Regions from separate parts of the Thauera sp. JM12B12 genome, predicted to be linked through region 1. Evidence: predicted binding sites of a transcription regulator. Region 1 holds the regulator's gene; each other region holds the start of a gene.
The links. The regulator FliA, encoded in region 1, starts transcription of late flagellar genes. The targets are predictions, from matches to a motif close to CTAAAGTTNNNNNNNNNNNNGCCGNTA.
Positions count from the first base shown of each region.

Region 2: the regulator FliA is predicted to act here: its motif matches at 3,181-3,207, upstream of motA (flagellar motor stator protein MotA).
Region 3: the regulator FliA is predicted to act here: its motif matches at 3,608-3,634, upstream of AAG895_RS15670 (surface-adhesin E family protein).
Region 4: the regulator FliA is predicted to act here: its motif matches at 2,005-2,031, upstream of AAG895_RS18810 (homoserine O-acetyltransferase).

Region 1 covers NZ_CP154859.1:1,557,167-1,562,588, forward strand. Annotated here, with positions in the region: gene flhF (flagellar biosynthesis protein FlhF) at 1-1,068, shown strand, start outside; gene AAG895_RS06955 (flagellar FleN) at 1,071-1,859, shown strand; gene AAG895_RS06960 (RNA polymerase sigma factor FliA) at 1,984-2,754, shown strand; gene AAG895_RS06965 (flagellar motor protein) at 2,788-3,528, shown strand; gene motD (flagellar motor protein MotD) at 3,549-4,382, shown strand; gene parC (DNA topoisomerase IV subunit A) at 4,397-5,422, opposite strand, start outside.
Region 2 covers NZ_CP154859.1:3,044,698-3,050,119, forward strand. Annotated here, with positions in the region: gene AAG895_RS13755 (chemotaxis protein) at 1-120, opposite strand, end outside; gene AAG895_RS13760 (chemotaxis protein) at 130-1,098, opposite strand; gene motB (flagellar motor protein MotB) at 1,186-2,187, opposite strand; gene motA (flagellar motor stator protein MotA) at 2,264-3,118, opposite strand; gene flhC (flagellar transcriptional regulator FlhC) at 3,345-3,911, opposite strand; gene flhD (flagellar transcriptional regulator FlhD) at 3,922-4,239, opposite strand; gene AAG895_RS13785 (diguanylate cyclase) at 4,406-5,422, opposite strand, start outside.
Region 3 covers NZ_CP154859.1:3,450,340-3,455,761, forward strand. Annotated here, with positions in the region: gene AAG895_RS15660 (efflux RND transporter permease subunit) at 1-488, opposite strand, end outside; gene AAG895_RS15665 (efflux RND transporter periplasmic adaptor subunit) at 485-1,594, opposite strand; gene AAG895_RS15670 (surface-adhesin E family protein) at 1,707-3,575, opposite strand; TPP riboswitch at 3,672-3,767, shown strand; gene thiD (bifunctional hydroxymethylpyrimidine kinase/phosphomethylpyrimidine kinase) at 3,761-4,657, shown strand; gene thiC (phosphomethylpyrimidine synthase ThiC) at 4,868-5,422, shown strand, end outside.
Region 4 covers NZ_CP154859.1:4,136,153-4,141,574, reverse strand. Annotated here, with positions in the region: gene AAG895_RS18820 (hypothetical protein) at 1-1, opposite strand, end outside; gene metW (methionine biosynthesis protein MetW) at 104-694, opposite strand; gene AAG895_RS18810 (homoserine O-acetyltransferase) at 778-1,905, opposite strand; gene thiS (sulfur carrier protein ThiS) at 2,102-2,305, shown strand; gene AAG895_RS18800 (thiazole synthase) at 2,515-3,300, shown strand; gene trmB (tRNA (guanosine(46)-N7)-methyltransferase TrmB) at 3,297-4,031, shown strand; gene sppA (signal peptide peptidase SppA) at 4,061-5,422, shown strand, end outside.

The sequences.
Region 1 (5,422 bases):
CGCGACGGTGTCATGCGCACGACGGTGCGCGGGCGCGCGGATCAGGCCGAGGGGCTCGCTGCATTCGTCGGGCGCGCGGCGCCCCAGCCCACGGCGAGCGACGAGTTCGGCAGCGCACGCGTGCGCGAACTGCAAGAGACCAACGCCCGCCTGATGGCCGAGCTGACCGGCATCCGCGGCATGATCGAGCGCCAGCTCGCCGGTTTCGCCTGGGGCGAGACGCGCCGTCAGGCTCCCGCGCGCGCCACCGTGCTGGGCGAGTTGCTCGAGGCCGGTTTCTCCGCCGCCGTCGCGCGCAAGCTTGCCGAGGCGGTGGCGGAGGACGCCGGCCGCACCGAGGCGCGCGAGGCCGTGGGTGCGGCGCTCGACCGCCTGATGCGGACCTGCGCCTCGGACGAGGATCTGCTCGATCGCGGCGGCGTGTTCGCGCTCGTCGGGCCCACCGGCGTCGGCAAGACCACGACCACCGCCAAGCTTGCCGCGCGTTGCGTGGTGCGCCATGGCGCCGGCAAGCTCGCGCTCATCACCACCGACGGCTATCGCATCGGCGCCCAGGAGCAACTGCGCATCTACGGCCGTATCCTCGGCGTGCCGGTGTTCTCGGTGCGCGATGCGGGCGACCTGCGGCAGACCCTTGCCGGCCTGCGCAACAAGCACATGGTGCTCATCGACACCATGGGCATGAGCCAGCGCGACCGCATGGTGGCCGAGCAGGCCGCGATGCTCGCCGGCGCCGGCGACGTCCGCCGCCTGCTGCTCCTCAACGCCACCGCGCGCGGCGACACGCTCGACGACGTCGTGCGCGCCTACGCCGGCGACGACCTCGCCGGCTGCATCTTCACCAAGGTGGACGAAGCTGCCTCGCTCGCGCCGGCGCTCGACGTCGCGGTGCGGCACACGCTCGACATCCGCTACCTGACCAACGGCCAGCGCGTGCCCGAGGACCTGCACCTGCCCAACCGCGCCTACCTGCTGCATCGCGCGCTGCGCGAGCACGCCGGCGAGTCGCCCTGGCACCTGAGCGGCGACGAGGCCGGGATGCTGCTGGCCGCCGCCGGAGGGGCGTGATCATGCTCGACGGACGCGAAGACCAGGCGGCGGGGCTGCGCCGCCTGTTCCGCCGCGCGCCGCCGCATGTCGTGGCGCTCTATGCCGGCGGCCGGCAGCGCGGCGGCAACGCGGTGCTCGCGGCACATCGCATCGCCGGGAGCGCGGAGCGGGTGCTTATCCTCGACGAGGCGGAAGGGCGCGACGCGCTCGCCGCCACGCTCGGTCTGGCCGAGGGCACCGACCTGCTCCAGTTGCTCGACGGCCGCACCACCCTGTCGGTCGTGCTGCAGCCGGTGCCGGGACTGGTCGGCCGCGTGCCCGCGGCTGCCGCTGCGCTTGCGCTGCCCTTGCTGGACGACGCCCGGCGCGCCTGCCTCATCGAGGCCTTGCGCATCCTCCATCGCCACGCCGGCTTCGTGCTCGTGCACGCGTCGGGCGAGCGTGCGGCAGAGCCCTCGCCCTTCGTGCAGGCGGCCCCGCGTCGCCTGGTGGTGGCGGAGGCGAGCGCGAGCGGCGCGACCGAGGCCTACCAGACGATCAAGGGCCTGGCCGCCGCCGGGGCCGGTTCGGTCCATGTGGCCGTCTGCCGCGCGCGCGGCCGCAATGACGCAGCGGCCTTCTTCGCCGGTCTGCACGGCCTGGTGCGGCGTCATGTCGGCGTGCCCCTGGCCTGGCTGGGCGAGGTCGAGCGCGACGACATCGCGGTCGGGCTGCGGCAGCCCCTGCAGACCTCGACGCGCGATGCCGGCGCGGCCTTCTTGCGCCGTGTCACCGGCATGGGGCGCGAGCCTGGATCCAGGCGAGGATGATTCGGCCATGGGTGTGACTTATCCCGCTGGTAATGCCGCGAACGCTGCGGGACAATCTGCGCCTCCGACATCCGGAGCCGGCGCAGGCAGGCGCTCGCACCGCAAGACGATACAGGCCGAATGGATGTACGACGCAAACGGTAAGCTCGACAAGACCAACCTCGTCGAGGCCTACGCCCCTCTGGTCAAGCGCATCGCCTTTCAGCTCATGTCCAAGCTGCCGGCCAGCGTGGACGTGGACGACCTCATCCAGAACGGCATGATGGGGCTGCTCGATGCGCTCGGCCGCTATGAACATGGGCTGGGCGCGCAATTCGAGACCTATGCCGCGCAGCGCATCCGCGGCGCCATGCTCGATGGGCTGCGCGAGAACGACTGGCTGCCGCGCAGCCTGCGCCGCGACATGCGCCGCATCGAGTCCGCCATCCACAGCCTCGAGCAGCAGTTCGGCCGCCAGCCTTCGGAAACCGAGCTCGCCACCGCCCTCGACATGCCGCTGGAGGAGTATCAGCGCATGCTGCAGGACGCGCGCGGCCACCAGCTCGTCTATCTCGAGGATTTCAACCGGGACGACGATGACGACTATCTCGAGCGCCATTTCGCCCAGGAGGACAGCAATCCGCTCGATCTGCTCGAGGATGCGGACATGCGCCGCCGTCTCGTGGACGCCATCGAGCGCCTTCCCGAGCGCGAGCAGATGGTGATGGCCCTGTACTACGACGAGGAGCTCAACCTGCGCGAGATCGGCGAGGTGCTCGGCGTCACCGAATCGCGCGTATGCCAGCTGCACAGCCAGGCGGTCGCCCGCCTGCGTGCGTGCATCTTCGACGGCGGCGCCGCCATGCCCGCGGCACGCAAGCGTGGCCGCCCGCCCAAGAAGCCTGCGCCCAACTGATCATGAGCGCTCGCGCATTGAGCACCGCCCGCCATGGATAAGATCAGCCTCGTCGGCCTCACGCTTGGCATCGCCGCGATTGTCGTCGGCCAGGTGCTGGAGGGCGGTCACCTGTCCTCGCTGTTCCAGCCTACCGCCTTCCTCATCGTGATCGGCGGCACCCTGGGCGCGGTGATGCTGCAAAGCCCGTTGCGCACCTTCGTCGAGGGCATGCGGATGGGGCGCTGGGTGTTCGTCCCGCCAGCGGTGAGCCACCAGACGATCATCGATCAGGTGGCCAGCTGGAGCCAGGTCGCACGCAAGGAGGGTCTGCTGACGCTGGAGAACCAGATCGAGGGTCTGCCCGATCCCTTCATGCGCCGCGGCCTGCAGTTGCTCGTCGATGGCGTCGAGCCCAACCGGCTGCGCGAGGTGCTGGAGGTGGAGATCGGCGTCTGGGAAGGCCAGCTGCGCCAGTCCGCCCGCATCTGGGAAGCGGCCGGGGGCTATGCGCCGACGATCGGCATCCTCGGTGCGGTGATGGGGCTGATCCACGTGATGGAGAACCTCTCCGATCCGTCGCGGCTCGGTGCCGGCATCGCGGTGGCCTTCGTCGCCACCATCTACGGGGTGGGCTTCGCCAACCTGGTGTTCCTGCCGATCGCCAAGAAGCTTGCCGCGCACATCGTCATCCTCACCACCCAGCGCGAGATGTTCGTCGATGGCCTGGTCGGCATCGCCAACGGCGACAACCCGCGCATCATCGCCAGCCGCATGCAGGGCTACGTGGTCTGAGCGCGGGCAGGGAGGACGACATGGGGCGCAGGCGCAGGGCTGAAGAGGAGCACGACAACCACGAGCGCTGGCTCGTGTCCTATGCCGACTTCATCACCCTGCTGTTCGCCTTCTTCGTGGTGATGTACTCGCTGTCGTCGGTGAACGAGGGCAAGTACCGCGTGCTGTCGGACTCGCTGGTGCAGGCTTTTCGCAACGTCGCCGTCAATGAGAGCGGCGACCAGATCGTGCTGCCGCAGGTGAGCGTGCTGCCCACCCGGCCGATCACCCAGCCCGCGCCACCCGCGGCGGACCCGGCGCTCGAACAGCGGCGGCGCGAGACCGCGCAGCGCATGCGCAACATGGCCGACGAGATTCGCCGCGTGCTGTCGCCGCTGACCCAGGCGGGGCAGGTCAATGTGACCGAGGGCGCGTTCGGCGTGAGCGTGGAGATCAACGCGAGCCTGCTTTTCGCGCCGGGTGACTCGGCGCTCGGCCAGGAGGCGGTCGACGCCCTACGTGCGGTGGCCCAGGTGCTCGCGCCTGCGCCGTTCCCGATCACGGTCGAAGGGCACACCGACAACATCCCGATCAACACCTTCCGTTTCCCGTCCAACTGGGAGCTGTCGGCAGTGCGTGCGTCAACGGTCGCGCGGCTGTTCATCGACAACGGGGTGTCGCCCGATCGCCTGACCGCGGCAGGCTATGCCGACCAGCGGCCGGTCGCCGGCAACGAGGACGAGGTGGGGCGGGCGCGCAACCGGCGGGTGACCGTGCTGATCGAGTCGCGCACCGCCGATCTCGATGCGGAGCCGGGGCCCACGGTCATTCCGACCGACGACCCGATCCGCTCGATCCTGCCCGAGGGCTTGTAGGCCCGCCGGGCGCGTCAGCGCATCCGCTCGGGCTTGATCCTCGGTGTCAGCGGCGCGCCCTTGCGTGCGCGACGGTGGCGCAGCGGTTCGCGCTGGGTGGGCTTGAGCTCGATCGCCACCGCCTTGCCGCCGCGGCCACTGCCTTCCACCGTGAGCACCGCATCGTCGGCCGGCACCGCCACCGCGGCGAGCGCTTCGCCCTCGTCGAGCGCCATCACGATCACGCCACGACCGCCGCTCTGCGTCTTCATCTCCGGGCGCGGGAAGACGAGCAGACGACCGTTCTCGGACGCCGCGGCGATCCAGTCGCCGCAGACCTTCGCCGGTGCGAGTACCTTCTCGCCCTTCTCCAGGCTCATGAAGGCCTTGCCGGCGCGCTGGCGGCTGCTGGCATCCATCACGCTGCACAGGAAGCCGTAACCGCCGCTGTTGGCGAAGAAGTAGACCGAATCGGGGGTGTCGGTGACCACCTGCGCCAGCTTGCCGCCGTCCTGGAACTCCACCAGGGTAGTGATCGGCGCGCCGTCGCCGCGCCCGCCGGGCAGATCCGATACCTTGACCGTGTAGGCACGGCCATTGGTGTCGATGACGATCAGCGGCCAGGTGGTACGCGTCTCGATGATCGCGAAGCCGAAGTCACCGGCCTTGTAGGCGATGCCCGCGGGGTCGATGCCATGGCCCTGGCGCGAACGCACCCAGCCGTTCTTGGACACGATCACCGTGACCGGCTCGTCGGGCACCGAGATCTCGGCCGGTGCCACCGCGGCCACGGCTTCGACCAGGGTGCGGCGGTCGTCGCCGTACTTCTTCGCGTCGTCCTGGATCTCCTTGAGGATCAGCTTGGTCATCGCCGCGCGGCTGTCGAGGAGGTGCTGCAGGCCGGCGCGCTCGTCCCTGAGCTCTGCCAGCTCCTTCTCGATCTTGAAGCCTTCCAGGCGGGCGAGCTGGCGCAGGCGGATCTCGAGGATGTCCTCGGCCTGGATCTCGGACAGGCCGAAGGCGGCGATCAGCGCCGGCTTGGGTTCGTCCGACTCGCGGAT
Region 2 (5,422 bases), 1.5 Mb from region 1:
GAAATGCTCGCTGGTGCCGAGCGAGAACAGCAGGATCTCCATGCGGTTCGAGCCGGCCAGCGTGGCGCGCCCGTCGACCTCGTCGAACAGCGCGCTTTGCTCGTGATGATCGTTATGCATGATCCACCCTCAACGCATGCCTGCGGTATCGCCACCACCCAGCAGGCGCGCCAGGGTCTGCGACAGACGCTGAGGCTCGAACTTGGGCACGTATTCGTCGACACCGACGGACAGGCCGAGCTGCTGGTTGGACATGCCCGACAACGATGAATGCATGATCACCGGCACGCCGGCGAAGCGGCGGTCGGCCTTGATCTGACGCGTAAGCATGTAGCCGTCCATCTCCGGCATCTCGACATCGGTCAGCACCAGACTGACGAAGTCGCTCACCTTGCGTCCGCAGGCCTCGGCGTGGGCGGCGACGCGGCGCAGTTCGTCCCAGGCCTGGCGGCCATTGACTGCGCCCACATGGCGCACGTTCATCGCATCCAGGGTCTGCTTGATCTGCTTGCGCGCCACCGAGGAGTCGTCGGCGAAATACACCACGTGGGCGTCGCCGCCAGGGACCGGCTCGATGTCGCGGAAGAGGAATTCGTCGTCGTAGCGCGAAGTCTCGGAGAGCACGCGCTCGACGTCGAGCATCATCACCAGGCGGCCGTCGGCGAGCTCGGTGACCGCCGTGACCAGGCCCCCGAGGCGGGCGGTGAGCATCTCGGGCGGCACGCGCATCTGCGACCAGTCCAGCCGCAGGATGGTGTCGACGCCCTCGACCAGGAAGCCCTGGGTGTGCCCGTTGTATTCGGTGACGATCATGATCTCGCGCGCCGCCTCGGAACCGACGCCGACGTAGGCGCCCAGGTCAACCACCGGCACGAGGGCGCCGCGCAGGCTCACCATCCCCTGGACGGCGTCCGGCATCTCGGGCGCCGCCGTGATCGCCGGCGTGCGCATCACCTCGCGCACCTTGAAGACGTTGATGCCGAAGGTTTCGCGACGGCCGGTACGCGCGTCCACGCCCAGCGTGAACAGCAGGATCTCCAGCTTGTTCGTGCCCGCAAGCCGGGTGCGGGCGTCAATGTTCTTGAGCAGTTCGGACATGGGTTACCGCCTTGCGGTGGTTTGTGCGCACGGAGGGAGCGGTGCGCCTTCAATGGGATATCGGCGCCATCGGCCCCGACTTGAGGCTCATCGCGCCACCACGGGCGGCGCCCCGGGCGCGACGAACGGATCGACGGCCCCGCCGTTCGCCCCCGCTGGCGCAATGCGGTCCGGCGCGGGCGGACTGCCCGGTGGGGCCTGGCCGCGCATCGCGCTCTCGGCGGTCTTGTTGAGGACGATGATGCTGATGCGGCGATTGGAAGGATCGAGCGGATCGTCCGGATTGAGGTGCACCGTATCGGCGAGGCCGACCACGCGCACCATCTTGCCCGGCTCGAGCCCGCCCAGGACGAGTTCGCGGCGCGCGGCGTTGGCACGGTTCGAGGACAGCTCCCAGTTCGAGAAGCCGCGCTCGCCACCGGCGTACTGGGACGAATCCGTGTGGCCCGACATGCTGACGCGGTTGTCCACATCGTTGAGCGCGCGTGCGATCTCGCGCAGCAGCTCGCGCGTGTAGGGCCGCAGCTCGGCGCTCGACGAGGTGAACATCGGCCGGTTCTGGGCGTCGATCAGCTGGATGCGCAAGCCTTCGCTGATGATGTCGAGCAGGAGCTGGTTCTTGAACTGGCGCAACGAGGGATTGGCCTCGATGATCGCCTCCAGCTTGCCCTTGAGATCGATCAGCTTGCTGCGCTCGCGGCGCTCGGCGGCCTCCAGCGCAGCCTGCTCCTCGCTCGTGCGGCGCGCGGGCGCGGCGTCGAGGTTGATCGCGCGCGTGCTCGGGGTGTCGCCGCGCTTGACCTGGCCCACCTTGCGCGACAGGTCCTCGCCGCCACCCTTGATGATGCTCGAGCTGTCGCCGGTACCCTCCCCCCCCTGCATCGACACCTTGAGCGGGTTCTGGAAGTAGTCGGCGATGCCCTCGAGGTCGCCCTGGGCGGTCGAGCCGAGCAGCCACATGAGCAGGAAGAAGGCCATCATCGCGGTCACGAAGTCCGCATAGGCGATCTTCCACGCGCCGCCGTGGTGGCCGCCGCCGCCCTTCTTGATGCGCTTGACGACGATTGGCTGCTGGGTGTCGTCGCTCATCGCGCGCTCCCCGCGCGCCGGCGCGCAGGCGCTGGCGGGATGTCACTCAGATCGGGACTCGAGAACGCCATGCCGCTCAGCCCTTGCGATTCTTGATTTCCTGCTCGAGCTCGGCGAAGCCCGGGCGGTCGGTCGAGTAGAGCACCTTGCGGCCGAACTCCACCGCGACCTGCGGCGCATAGCCGTTCATGCTCGCCAGCAGCACGACCTTGATCACTTGGTAGATCTTGCCGCTCTCCTCGACCTTCTGCTCGAGCTGGCTGGCGACGGGGGCGACGAAGCCGTACGAGACCAGGATGCCGAGGAAGGTACCGACGAGCGCGCCGCCGATCATCTTGCCGAGCACCGCCGGCGGCTGGCCCACCGAGCCCATCACGTTCACCACGCCCATCACCGCGACCACGATGCCGAAGGCGGGCACCGCATCGGCGACCTTCGAGACCACGTGCGGGGCGGTGTGCGCTTCCTGGTGGTGGGTCTCGATCTCCATGTCCATCAGGTTCTCGATTTCGAAGGCGTTGAGGTTGCCGCCCACCATCATGCGCAGGTAGTCGGTCATGAACTCGACCGCATGGTGGTCGGCGGCGACGCTCGGATACTTGGAGAAGATCGGGCTGGAGTCGGGGTTCTCGATGTCGTTCTCGATCGACATCAGGCCTTCCTTGCGCACCTTGGCGAGGATCTCGAACAACAGCGCGAGCAGGTCGACGTAGAGCGCCTTGTTGTACTTGGAGCCCTTGACCGCGAGCGACAGCGAGCCGAGCGTGGCCTTGATCGCCTTCGGGCCGTTGCCGGCGATGAAGCCACCGATCATGAGGCCGAAGATCGCGATGTACTCGAGCGGCACCCAGAGCGCGAGCAGGCTGCCGTGCACCGCGTAGGTGCCGATCGACGCAGCAAGGATGATGACGTAGCCAATGATCAGGAACACCGCTCACTCCACAGGAATCGGCCGTGGCGCCCCAGGGTGGAGGGCTCGGCATCTGTCGCTTCTAACGACCGCGGGAAACAGAACTTGAACATCAGTCGCAGCCGTCGCGTGCGAAATGCACGATCGCGGGACCGGGCGCCGGCGGCAGCCCGGAATGAAAAGGGCCGCCTGTTCGCCACGGCGGCCCGGATGAAGCATGCAGCCCGCGCCGCGCGCGGCCGCGATCTCAGGCGGTCGCCGTCTGCCGGGTGCGCGACACGGCGCGCCGGGTGGCCGGCTTCTTGCGCGAGGAACCCGCACGCGAGGGCATGTTGCACAGGCCGCACACGTAGGCGCTGACCGGGTCGTGCGCGTGGGCGACGAACTGTCCGCCGCAGCAGGTGCAGGGCGCGAGCTGGAGGAGATCGGCGTCGAAGAAGCGGACCAGGGTCCACGCCCGCGTCAGGCTCAGCACCGGCTCCATCGCGCTGCTCTCGATGTGGTCGAGATAGAGGTGGTAGGACTTGAGGATCGCGTCCAGCCCCTTGATCCCGGCGCGGCCGGTGAAGAAGCGGTGAAAGCCCATGAACAGCGACGAATGCACGTTGGGCTGCCAGGTCATGAACCAGTCGGTGGAGAACGGCAGCATGCCCTTGGGAGGCGACACGCCGCGCACCTCCTTGTAGATCTTCAGCAGCTTCTCGCGGCTGAGGCGGGTCTCCACCTCGAGCATCTGCATGCGCGCGCCGAGCTGGACCATCTCGACCGCGCGACGGACGTCTTCTGCTTCCTCGATGACACTCTTGTTCTTCATTTGAGACTCCTCAGGCCGCCTCGCTGGCCGCCTTGCCCGCCGCGAGAATCGCAGCATGCAGGCCGGCGCTTGCTGCATCGCGCCCTTCGCCGGCCATCAGCCGGGCGAGTTGCGCATCGTCGAAGCGGAAACACGGCACCAGCATCTGGCTGGCCGCCATGCGCACCAGCTTCGCCGCGGACATCGACTCGATCACGTCGGCCAGCTCGTCGCCGATACCGAGACGGAACAGCGCCGTCGCCCGATCGCTGCGCAGCATCTGCTGGGCGAGCATCAGGTAGGCGAGGTTCAGTTCGCGGATTTCGGCCTGAAAGTCTGGTCGATCCATGGTTTCCAATCCCGATCAGGGACAAACGGCCTTCAACTTAAAGTAGTTTCTCAGCAGCATCAAGTTACAAAGTCACGCTTTGCCGCCTGCCCCCCACTCTTCCTGTGGCGTGGCGACAACACCCGACTGCGCCCGCATGCGGCCGGAGCAGGGGCGCCGAGCCCGATCACGCCCCGTCCGCGCCGGCCTGGATCGCCACCACGCGGTTGCGCCCCCGCTGCTTGGCGAGGTAGAGACCCTCATCCGCCCCCTTGATCAGGGCCTCGACGCCGTCCATGTCCGGCGTGCGCATGCATACGCCGACGCTGGCGGTGAGGAACAGGCGCGGGCCGCCGGTCTCGACCGGCACCGCCTCGATCCCCGCGCGCAGGCGTTCCGCCACGACCCGCGCCTGCGCGAGCTCGGTATCGGGGCAGAGCACGATGAACTCGTCGCCGCCGGTGCGACAGACGAGGTCCTGGGTGCGCACCGCCCTGCGCAGCGCCTCGGCGGCGTGGCGCAGGGCGATGTCGCCGACATCGTGACCATGGGCGTCGTTGATCGTCTTGAAGCCATCGACGTCGACGACCATCAGGGCGAGCGGGCGGTTGTGGCGGATCGACGCCGCCCATTCCATGTGTATCGACTCCATCGCCTGGCGCCGATTGGGCAGGCCGGTCAGTGCATCGGTGAGCGCGGCCTCGTGCAGGCGGCGATTGGCGATCGACAGTTCCGCGGTGAAATTGCGCAGCTCCTCGCGCTCGCGTTCGATCTCGCCCTGGAGGACGAGCGTGCGCAAGCAGGCACGCAGACGCAGCGTGAGCGCGGCACGTCGCACCGGTTGCACGATGAAATCGTCCACGCCGGCTGCAGAGGCGGCGAGCAACAGCGCGTCATCCTCCGCGGGAACCAGCGCGATGACGTAGATCCCGCGCCCAAGCCGGGTGTCGCGCAAGCTGCGCACCAGGCGCTCGCCCTCGGCACCCCACTCGACCACGAGCAGGTGGGGCTGGACATCGATGGCGACCTCGAGGGCGGCATCGCCCCCCGCCACCACGGCCTCGAACACGCTGACCTCGGCCGCTTCAAGGGCCCCGCGCATGCTCGCCGTCGCGGCACGTTCGCGCACCACGAGCAGGGCGCGCAAGGGCGTCTCCTCCGCCGCCTCGCCACCCGCGTCTGCATCTTCCGAAGCGAGGCCGCG
Region 3 (5,422 bases), 1.9 Mb from region 1:
ACGCCCTCCCCAAGCAGCGCGAACAGGTTGCCGTAGGTGTCCCCGAACTCGTCGTTGAAGTAGGGGCCGCGCACGCCCGTGGGGAAGGTGTGGGCGATGTCGCCGATCTTCTTGCGCACCTGGTACCAGATGGCGGGGATGTCGCGCGACGGCGTGTTGTCCTTGACGAGGAAGAACACCATCGCCTCGCCGGGCTTGGAGTAGCTGCGGATCACGTCGGCCTGGGCGATCTCCTGCAGCTTCTTCTCGATCCTGTCGGTGACCTGCTGCTCGACCTCGCGCGCGCTGGCGCCCGGCCATTCGGCACGCACCACCATGACCTTGAAGGTGAACGGCGGATCCTCGGACTGGCCGAGGCGGGTGTAGGCGAAGATGCCGATGAGCGTGCTGACGACGAGGAAATACAGCACCAGCGAGCGGTGGCGCAGGCCCCACTCGGACAGGTTGAAGCGGCTTCGCCCGATCGGCGCCTCGTCCGGGTGCGTCATCGCGCGACGTCCAGCATCACCGGCGCGCCCTCCTCGACCGCACGCACGGTCTCGCCCGCGACCAGCGTATGCACGCCCGCGAGCACCAGGCGCGTACCGGGGGGAAGATCGGGCCGCAGCAAGGCGCCGTCCTCCCGCCATGCCAGCACGCCGACCGCGAGCGGGCGCACGGTGTCATCCGCCGTGACCACCCACACCGTGCCGCCCCCCGGCTTGTCGGCGGCGCGGGTCACGGCGGCCAGCGGCACCCGCACGCCATGCTCGGCCGTCGCGGGCGCGGCGAGCGCCACGCTGGCGGTGGCCCCGAGCGCCAGACCGGCGTCGGCCTCGGGCACTGCGACGCGCAGCGCGTAGGTGCGCGTGACCGGATCGGCGGCGGGCGCGACCTCGCGAACGCGACCGGCGTATTCGCGCTCGGGCGCCGCCCAGGTGCGAACGCGCGCCGCCATGCCGGGCTGGAGGTCCGCGGCGCGGCCCTCGGGCACATGGATCAGGACCTCGCGCTCGTCGGGTCGGGCGAGCCGGAACACCGGCTGGCCGGCGGCGAGGACCTGTCCGGGCTCGGCGAGCACGGCGGTCACCACGCCGGCGGCCGGCGCCTCGAGGCGGGTGTAGCCGGCTTGATTGGCGGCAGTCTCAGCCTGCGCGCGCGCCTGGCGCAGTCGTGCCTGTGCCGCCTGCAGCGCCGTGCGCCGGGCATCCAGGAGCGAGGAGGACACGAACTTGCGCGCGGCCAGCTCCTCGGCGCGGTCGTATTCGGTGCGCGCCAGCGCCAGGTCGGCCTCGGCCGCGGCGAGTGCCGCCTGTGCAGCGTCCGCCGCGAGGCGCGCATCGGCGGCGTCGAGGAGCGCCAGCACGGCACCCGGGACGACCTCGGCGCCGACGTCCACCTTGCGGGCGACAAGCTTGCCGCCGATGCGAAAGCCGAGGTCGGACTCGATGCGGGAGCGGACCTCGCCGCTGTAGACCCGCTCGGCGGGCGCCACCGCCTCTGCCACGGTGCGCACCAGCACGGCACGCGGCGGCGGCACCTCGGGCGCGGGGGCGGAACAGGACACGAGCACGCTGGCACTTGCCAGCATGACAAGGACGTTACGGATGGGCATCGGGTAGCTCGCAAGGGGCGGTCGCATCGACTGCAACCAGTGTCGCGCTGGAAGGGCGCTAGTGTAGCGCCTCGCCGCCCCGCCCGAACGCGCCCGACCGATGCGCCCCCGGTCAGCGCGACTCGAGCAGCAGCCGGCCGTTGCTCGGCTGGATGGGCCGCCCGTTGCGCGGATAGAGGCGCGCGAACACCGCCAGCTGGTCATCGGCGATGGGCAGCGGCTGCTTCATGACCACCCACAACACGTCCTCGGTGCACGGGGGCGTGGGCAGCGAACCGGTATAGAGGAAATGCCCGGGATCGGCCGGCACCAGCCTGGCGAGGTCGATCACGGCGTCGGGCGTGTACGCCCGGCCGCGGTCGAGCGGAAGGTTGTTCCACAAGGTCTGCAGCACCGGGTGCGCCTCACCGCCCGCGGCCAGCAGCACCGACAGGATCACCCGCTTGCCCTCGGCATTGCTGTGCTCGAGGTAGAGCGCCATGTCGTGCGCCATGCCGCCCACGCGGTCCTGCGAGGGGCGGTGCAGGGTGAAGCGTTCGAGCGCATAGCGCTCGCCGCGGACGACGATGCCCATGCTCTCGCCCACGTCGACCTGCAAGGTGTTGCCGGTATCGCGGATGCGGAAACCGCTGCGCCCGTAATGGAAGCGGACGGGCTCGAGATCCACCGCGATGCCGTCGCGCAGATCGATCGGCGACTGCCGCGTCCCTTCGCCGCACAGGCGCCACTCGGGACGCAGCCTGCCCCAGTTCTGCGGACCGGTTTCGCCGTCGTAGCTCCAGCCGGCGGCGCTCGGCGGCATCGTGGCCGCGGGCATCTGCGCTGCCACCGGTGCGGCCGCCGGGGCGGGGGCCGGCCTGGGCGTCGAGCTTGGAGTCGGGGCTGGGGTCGGGGCTGGGGTCGGGGTCGGCCTCGGCGGTTTACGTTCGGCGTCCGGCGCCCTGCGCACCGGCGTCGTGCGCGGACGTGGCTCCTCGGCCGGCGCGGCCTGGGCGAGCCGTTGCGCGGGCTTGGGGGCGGCGCTCGGCGCGGGCGCGGGACGCTCCGCCGCCCGCGGCGGCGTGCGCACCGGAGCGGCGGGCTTGCCCGCCGGCGCGGCGGCAGGCACCGGTTTGGGCGCTTCGGCGGCCGGCGCGGGCGGCGGCGGACTCGGGGGCGCATCGGCCTTGGCCGCGAGTCCGGGCAGGGGCGGCAGGATCGACTTGCGCGGCGGCGTCGGCTCGCCCGCCGGCGCGCCACCGGGCAGGAATTTGGCCGGGATCTCCACATGGGTCTCGAACGGCGGCGCGGTCGAGGGCGCAGCAGCAGAGGTCTCGCCGGCGCGCACGAGCGCGGGCGGTGTTGCCGGATCGGGACGCGCCGCAGCCAGGGGCGGCGCTGCGCTCACCGTACCCGCCTGCGCGCGCGGTGACGCCGGCGGCTCGGCGCGCGCGACCTTCGCCGGCGGCATCGGCGTGGCGGCAGGGGTCGGCGCTGCGATCGCGGAGGGGCTTGCGGGCGCGGGGGGCTGGGCGGGTGCGCCAGCGGCGCCCGCCGGCGCAGAGGCCAGGCGCGCCGCCTCGCTCGCGAGTTTTTGCAGATCGGCGGCCGAGGGCGGATCGCAGACCTCCCGCCACATGCGCTCGTCGACCGAGTTCCGTGCCACCGTGAGCGGGCTCTGGTCGGGCACCGGCTCCTCGCGGACGATATTGTCCTCGGCATCCACATAGACGCGCTTGATGGTGACGAAGCTGCGGTTGCGGCAGTCGTAGCGATTGAGGGCCTTGATCATCGCGTAGCCCGAGGCCTTGGCCTCATCCGAGGTCAGCACCACGCGCCCCCAGGAGATCTTGGTGCCGGCGTCCGAGGACAGGATGCTGCTGCGGTCTATCTCGACGCGCCGGTTGCGATCGCTCAGGACCAGTTGCCAGTCGGCGGCGAACGCAACGGCGCCGGTCTGGGCGAGCAGCAGGGCGACAAGGAGCGGGCGAAGGAGCGGCATGAGCGTTGGCCAATCGAAGGTTCCACCATGCTAATCGACCTCGGCGCGCAGATCTTGAGCACCTTGCCACGACCGGGGGCATCCAGTATCTTCCCTGACTCTCGTTGGGGGTGCCCGCCGCGCACGGGCTGAGAAACACCCTTGGAACCTGATCCGGCTCGCACCGGCGTAGGGAAACGTAAGTCATGAGTCTGTCCGCATCACCCGCTGCTGCCGCAGGCAGCGCGTCGGCCGCTTCTTCGACGCATTCGTCCCGCATCCCGAACGTCGTCTCCATCGCTGGCGTCGACCCGTCCGGCGGTGCCGGCGTGTTCGCCGACCTCAAGGCCTTCTCCGCGCTCGGCGCCTACGGCTGCGGCGTGGTCGCCGCGCTCACCGCGCAGAACACCCGGGCGGTCACCGGCGTGCATGTACCGCCGACGGACTTCCTGCGCCTGCAGATCGACACCCTGTTCGCCGACGTCGCCATCCACGCCACCAAGATCGGCATGCTCGGCAGCGCCGAGGTCACCACCACCGTCGCCGACCGCCTCGCGCACTGGAAGGCGGCCAACGTGGTGCTCGACCCGGTCATGGTCGCCAAGAGCGGCGACAGCCTGCTGGCAAGGAGTGCGATCGCCGCGCTGCGTGAAGCGCTGTTCCCCCAGGCCTTCCTGATCACCCCCAACCTGCCCGAGGCGGGCGTGCTGCTCGAGCAGCGCGCGCCCGACACGGTCAAGGAGATGTACCGCGCCACCGAGCGCCTGCGCGAGCTGCTGCCGCTGTCCTCCGAGCGCTGGGTGCTGCTCAAGGGCGGCCACCTGCCCGGCAACGAGCTGGTCGATCTGCTGTTCGACGGCGACCGCATGGTCGAACTGCCCGCGCAGCGCATCGAGACCAAGAACACCCACGGCACCGGCTGCACGCTCAGCTCGGCGATCGCCGCGCTGCTGCCGCAGGCCGAAGGCCAGTTTCGCCCGGTCGAGGCCGCGGTGCGCCACGCCCGCCAGTGGCTGCTGGGCGCGATCGCCCATGCGGGCGAGCTCGCGGTCGGCAGCGGGCACGGACCGGTGCATCACTTCCACGCGCTGTGGAAGCGGTGAGTACCAACACCGTCCGCGCTCGCCCCGTGGGAGCGGGCTTGCCCGCGAACATGCGCCGACCGACCGCCGTATTCGCGGGCAAGCCCGCTCCCACGGACGCGTCACCGTTCGTGGACGGGACCGCCCCTACAAGCGTCTGATCACACCGACAGCCCTCGCGCACGAACCGGACTTCAGACCAAAACCCCACACCCTTCCCCAGGAGACAGCATGAACGCCAACGAAAAATTCATCGCCGCCACGGCCCATGTGGACGCGGCCGCGATCGCCCCGCTGCCAAACTCGCGCAAGATCTACGTCGAGGGCTCGCGCCCGGACATCCGCGTGCCGATGCGCGAGATCACCCAGTCCGACACCCCGGCCTCCTTCGGCGCCGAGCCCAACCCGCCGATCTTCGTCTACGACTGCTCGGGCCCCTACTCCGACCCGGCGGCGAAGATCGACATCCGCTCGGGCCTCCCCGCGCTGCGTCAGCAGTGGATCGAGGCGCGCGGCGACACCGAGGTGCTGCCCGGCCTGTCCTCCGAGTACGGCCGCGCCCGCGCCGCCGACACGGCGCTCGACGAGCTGCGCTTCCCCGGCCTGCACCGCGCCCCGCGCCGCGCCAAGGCGGGCGCCAATGTCACGCAGATGCACTACGCCCGGCGCGGCATCATCACCCCCGAGATGGAATACATCGCCATCCGCGAGAACCTGAACCGCGAGCGCTACATCGAATCGCTGCGTGCCACCGGCCCCAAGGGCCAGAAGATGGCCGACATGATG
Region 4 (5,422 bases), 1.6 Mb from region 1:
TCGCCGCGTCCTCCGCGAGCCGGCGAACGCCCGCTGCGTCCGCCCCTCTCACAATATAGGCGCAGGTCCGAGGCGCGGTCGATCCCGGCGCCCGGTCGCGTCCTCAGCCGTTGCGGCCGAGCCGGTACACCGCCACGCTGGCGAGGAAGTTGGGCTCGTCGAGCATCAGCTTGCCTTCGTCGAAGGCAAGCCGCTCGCGCACCGCGATGCCGTTCATCTCGCACAGCGCGTCGAAGTCGGCAATGGTGAAGAAGCGCACGTTGGGCGTGTTGTACCACTGGTGCGGCAGGCTCTCCGACACCGGCATGCGGCCGTTGAGGATGCTCTGGCGGTGGCGCCAGTAGCCGAAGTTGGGGAAGCTCACCACGGCCTCGCGGCCCACGCGCAGCATCTCGGCGAGGATGCCCTGGGTGTTGTGCATGGCCTGCAGCGACAGGCTCATGATGACGTGGTCGAAGAAGCCGTCCTCCAGGCCGACCAGGCCCTTCTCCAGGTCCATCTGGATCACGTTGATGCCGTTCTCCACGCTGGCCTGCAGCTTGTCGGGGTCGTTCTCGACGCCGTAGCCCTGCACCTGGCGCACGTCCATCAGGTGGCGCAGCAGGGCGCCGTCGCCGCAGCCGAGGTCGAGCACCTTCTCGCCGGGCTCGATCCACTGGGTGATCACTTCATAGTCGTAGCGGTAGGAGGTCATATCAGTATGCGCCGAGCCGTCTCAAGCGTACTGACGCCCCCTCGGGGGGCAGCGAACGCAGTGAGCGTGGGGGTTGTGTCATTTCATACCTCGATGCGGTCGAACCAGGCCGACAGCAGCTTGTGGTAGCGCGGCTCGTCGAGCAGGAAGGAGTCGTGGCCAGCCGGGCAGTCGATCTCCGCGTAGCTGACGTTGCGGCGGTTGTGCAGCAGGGCGTAGACGATCTCGCGCGAGCGCTCGGGCGAGAAGCGCCAGTCGGTGGTGAAGGACACCACCAGGAAGTCGGCCGTGGCGCGCGCCAGCGCGGCCGGCAGGTTGCCGCCGTACTCGAAGGCGGGGTCGAAGTAGTCGAGCGCCTTGGTGGTCAGCAGGTAGGTGTTGGCGTCGAAGTAGCCGGCGAACTTGTCGCCCTGGTAGCGCAGGTAGGACTCGATCTCGAACTCGACGTCGTAGCTGTAGGTGTTGCGGCCGTGGCGCAGGCTGCGGCCGAATTTCTCCGCCATCGAGTCGTCGGACAGGTAGGTGATGTGGCCGACCATGCGCGCCAGCTTGAGGCCGCGCGCCGGCACCACACCGTGTTCGTAGTAGTGGCCGCCGTGGAACTCGGGGTCGGTGAGGATGGCCTGGCGGGCGACCTCGTTGAAGGCGATGTTCTGCGCGGTGAGCTTGGGTGCGGCGGCGATCACCGCGACCTGGCCGACGCGCTCCGGATACTGCAGCGCCCACGACATCGCCTGCATGCCGCCGAGCGAACCGCCGACGATCGCGGCGAAGCGCCGGATGCCGAGGCGGTCGGCCAGGCGCGCCTGCGATTCGACCCAGTCCTCGACGGTGACGAAGGGGAAGTCGGCGCCCCACAGCTTGCCGGTGGCGGGGTTGATCTGGTTGGGGCCAGAGGAGCCGTAGCAGCCGCCGAGGTTGTTCACCCCGATGACGAAGAACCTGCGGGTATCGAGCGGCTTGCCCGGGCCCACCAGGTTGTCCCACCAGCCGACGTTGTGCGGGGCGTCGGCGTAGGTGCCGGCGACGTGGTGCGAGCCCGACAGCGCGTGGCACACCAGCACTGCGTTGCTGCGATCGGCGTTGAGCGTGCCGTAGGTTTCGAAGACGAGGTGGTAGGCGTCCAGCGTGCCGCCACTGCGCAACGGCAGCGGTTCGGTGAACTCGGCCCGCTGCGGCGCGACCACGCCGACCGATTGGGGTGCGATCATTTTCGTCATGTGCAAAACAAAAAACCCAGCCGGCTGCAAACGCGGACTGGGTGCCCTCGCTTTAGCCGTATTTGTTGAGCGCCCGCAAGCTGTTGATCAAATCGGCGCTAGGTGGCTGGAAGTTAGCGCCGGGCCGGCGAAAAGTCAAACCCGCCGGCGTGATACCATTTTTCGCTTCCCGACACCCCCGAACGCCATGATCCAGGTCATTCTCAATGGCCAGCCCGAGACGCTGGCATCCGATCTCACCGTGCATGCGCTGCTCGAGGCGCGCGGCCTCGCCGGCAAGCGCCTGGCGGTCGAACGCAACGGCGAGATCGTGCCCAAGGCCCGCCACGCCGAGGTGAAACTCGCCGACGGCGACACGCTCGAAATCGTCGTCGCAGTCGGAGGCGGTTGATACTTCTGCTTGGAGGCAGGTCCCGTGCGCGCGGTTTCTGTGGGAGCAGTTTCTGTGGGAGCGGGCTTGCCCGCGAATGCAGCGCCTCAGCCTGCGATGTTCGCGGGCAAGCCCGCTCCCACAGGGCGTCGCTCCCAAAGCGCGCTGTCTCCCATTGATCTGCGCCCGGCCATATTCACTCTTCAGACAAACCCTCACAGGTCCCCAACATGAACGACCCCCTGGTCATCGCCGGCAAGGCCTATCACTCCCGACTGCTCGTCGGCACCGGCAAGTACAAGGACTTCGCCGAGACCCGCGAAGCCATCGACGCCAGCGGCGCCGAGATCGTCACCGTCGCCATCCGCCGCACCAACATCGGCCAGAACCCGGGCGAACCCAACCTGCTCGACGTGCTGCCGCCGGAAAGATTCACCATCCTGCCCAATACCGCCGGCTGCTACACCGCCGACGACGCGGTGCGCACGCTGCGCCTGGCGCGCGAGCTGCTCGATGGGCACGCGCTGGTCAAGCTCGAGGTGCTCGGCGACCCGAAGAACCTGTTCCCCAACATGCCCGAGACGCTCAAGGCCGCCGAGACGCTGGTGAAGGACGGCTTCGACGTCATGGTCTACTGCGCCGACGACCCCATCCAGGCGAAGATGCTCGAAGACATCGGCTGCTGCGCGATCATGCCGCTGGCCTCGCTGATCGGCTCCGGCATGGGCATCCTCAACCCGTGGAATCTGCGCCTGATCATCGACAACGCCAAGGTGCCGGTGGTGGTCGATGCGGGCGTCGGGACGGCCTCCGACGCCGCCATCGCCATGGAGCTCGGCTGCGCTGCGGTGCTCATGAACACCGCGATCGCCGGCGCCGCCAGGCCGGTGCTGATGGCGAGCGCGATGAAGAAGGCGGTCGAGGCCGGGCGCGAGGCCTTCCTCGCCGGGCGTATGCCGCGCAAGTTCTACTCGGCCGACCCGAGCTCGCCGACGCAGGGGCTGATCGGTTCATGAGCGAGACGCAGAACGCGCAGGTCGAGATCATCGGCCGCGACAGCCCGGAACACCGCTTCTCCAGCCGCAGCATCCGCAGCTTCGTGCTGCGCCAGGGCCGCATGTCCGAGGCCCAGCAGCGCTACCTCGACGACATGCTGCCGAAGATCGGCATCGACTACCGCGTTGCGCCGCTCGACCTCGACGCCGCCTTCGGCCGTAAGGCGCCGAAGATCCTCGAGATCGGTTTCGGCATGGGCGAGACCACGGCGAAGATCGCCACGGCGATGCCCGACCACGACTTCCTCGGCATCGAGGTGCACACGCCGGGCGTCGGCGCGCTGTGCAAGCTGATCGCCGAGGGCAATCTGACCAACCTGCGGATCATGCAGCACGACGCCGTCGAGGTCATGCGCGACATGATCGCCGACGGCGCGCTCGCCGGCGTGCATCTGTTCTTCCCCGACCCGTGGCGCAAGAAGCGCCACTTCAAGCGGCGCATCGTGCAGGCGGATTTCGTCGCCCTGGTGGCGCAGAAGCTCGCCCCCGGCGGCTACCTTCACTGCGCCACCGACTGGGAAGACTACGCGCACTGGATGCTGGAAATCCTGTCCGCCGAGCCGGCGCTGCAGAACACTGCCGACGGTTTCGCGCCGCGTCCCGACTATCGGCCGCTGACGAAATTCGAAAACCGTGGTCTGAAGCTGGGTCATGGCGTGTGGGACCTGGTGTTCCGCCGCCGTCCCGCATGAAAACGCTCTTCTGACGAGGAAACCGCGGCGTGATACGAGGCCTGTTCCGCTTCATCTACAACGTGCTGCGCATGTTCGTGCGCCTGCTCGACCTGGTCGTGCGCGGTGCCTTCTATGCGCTGCTGATCTTCGGGCTGGGCGTGCTGGTGGCGTTCTTCTTCCACCCCGAGCCCGAGGTGCCGCAGGGCTCCGCGCTGGTGCTGCGGCCGGTGGGGACGATCGTCGAGCAGGCCGAGCTCGAGCCGCCGCTTGCCCTGCTGCGCGCGGGCGGTGCGCCTGCGGGGCAGATGCGACTGGCCGACCTGGTCGAAGCGGTGCGCAGCGCGCGCGACGACGCGCGCATCAGCGCGCTGGTGATCGAGACCGATGAGCTGGTCGGCGGCGGCCTGTCCAAGCTCGCCGAGCTGCGTGCCGCGATCGCCGACTTCAAGGCCTCGGGCAAGCCCGTGCTCGCACGCGGCGAACGCTTCACCCAGTCGCAGTACTACCTCGCCTCGGTCGCCGACGAGCTGCATGTGTCGCCGGACGGCTTCGTGCTGCTGCGCGGCCTGGCGCGCTACGGCAGCTACTTCAAGGACGCGCTCGACAAGCTCGGGGTCAAGGTCCATGTGTTCCGCGTCGGCGAGTACAAGTCGTTCTCCGAGCCCTTCACCCGCACCGACATGTCGGACGAGGACCGCGAATCCACGCGCGATCTCCTCGACGGCCTGTGGCGGATCATGCGCGACGACATCGCCGTAAGCCGCAAGCTCACGCCGGAAGCGGTCGACGCCCATGTGAACGACATTGCCGGTGCGCTGGCCCGCGCGGGCGGAGACGCGGCCAAGGCCGCGCTCGATGCCGGGCTGGTGGACCGCTTCAGCACCCGCGACGAATGGCGCCAGCGCCTGCTCGAGGCGGTCGGCCAGAGCGCCGAGGGCGAGGAGCCGCGCCGCATCGAGGTCGGGCAGTACCTTGCCGTGGTCGAGGCGCAGAAGAGCGCCGCGCCCGCCAGCGTGGCGGTGATCGTCGCCCAGGGCACCATCGTCGATGGCGCGGAGCCCGCTGGCGTGGTCGCCGGCGACACCTTCGCACGCCTGATCCGCGAGGCGCGCGAGAACGACAGCATCAAGGCGGTGGTGCTGCGCATCGACAGCCCCGGCGGCAGCGCCTGGGCCTCCGAGCTGATCCGCCGCGAGCTCGAGCTCACCCGGCAGGCAGGCAAGCCGGTGGTCGCCTCGATGAGCTCGGTTGCGGCCTCGGGGGGATACTGGATCGCCTCCGGTGCCGACGAGATCTGGGCCGCGCCGGCGACGCTCACCGGCTCGATCGGCATCTTCGGCCTGTTCCCGGAGTTCTCCGAACCGCTGCGCCGGCTGGGCATCGGCGTCGATGGCGTGACCACGGCACCG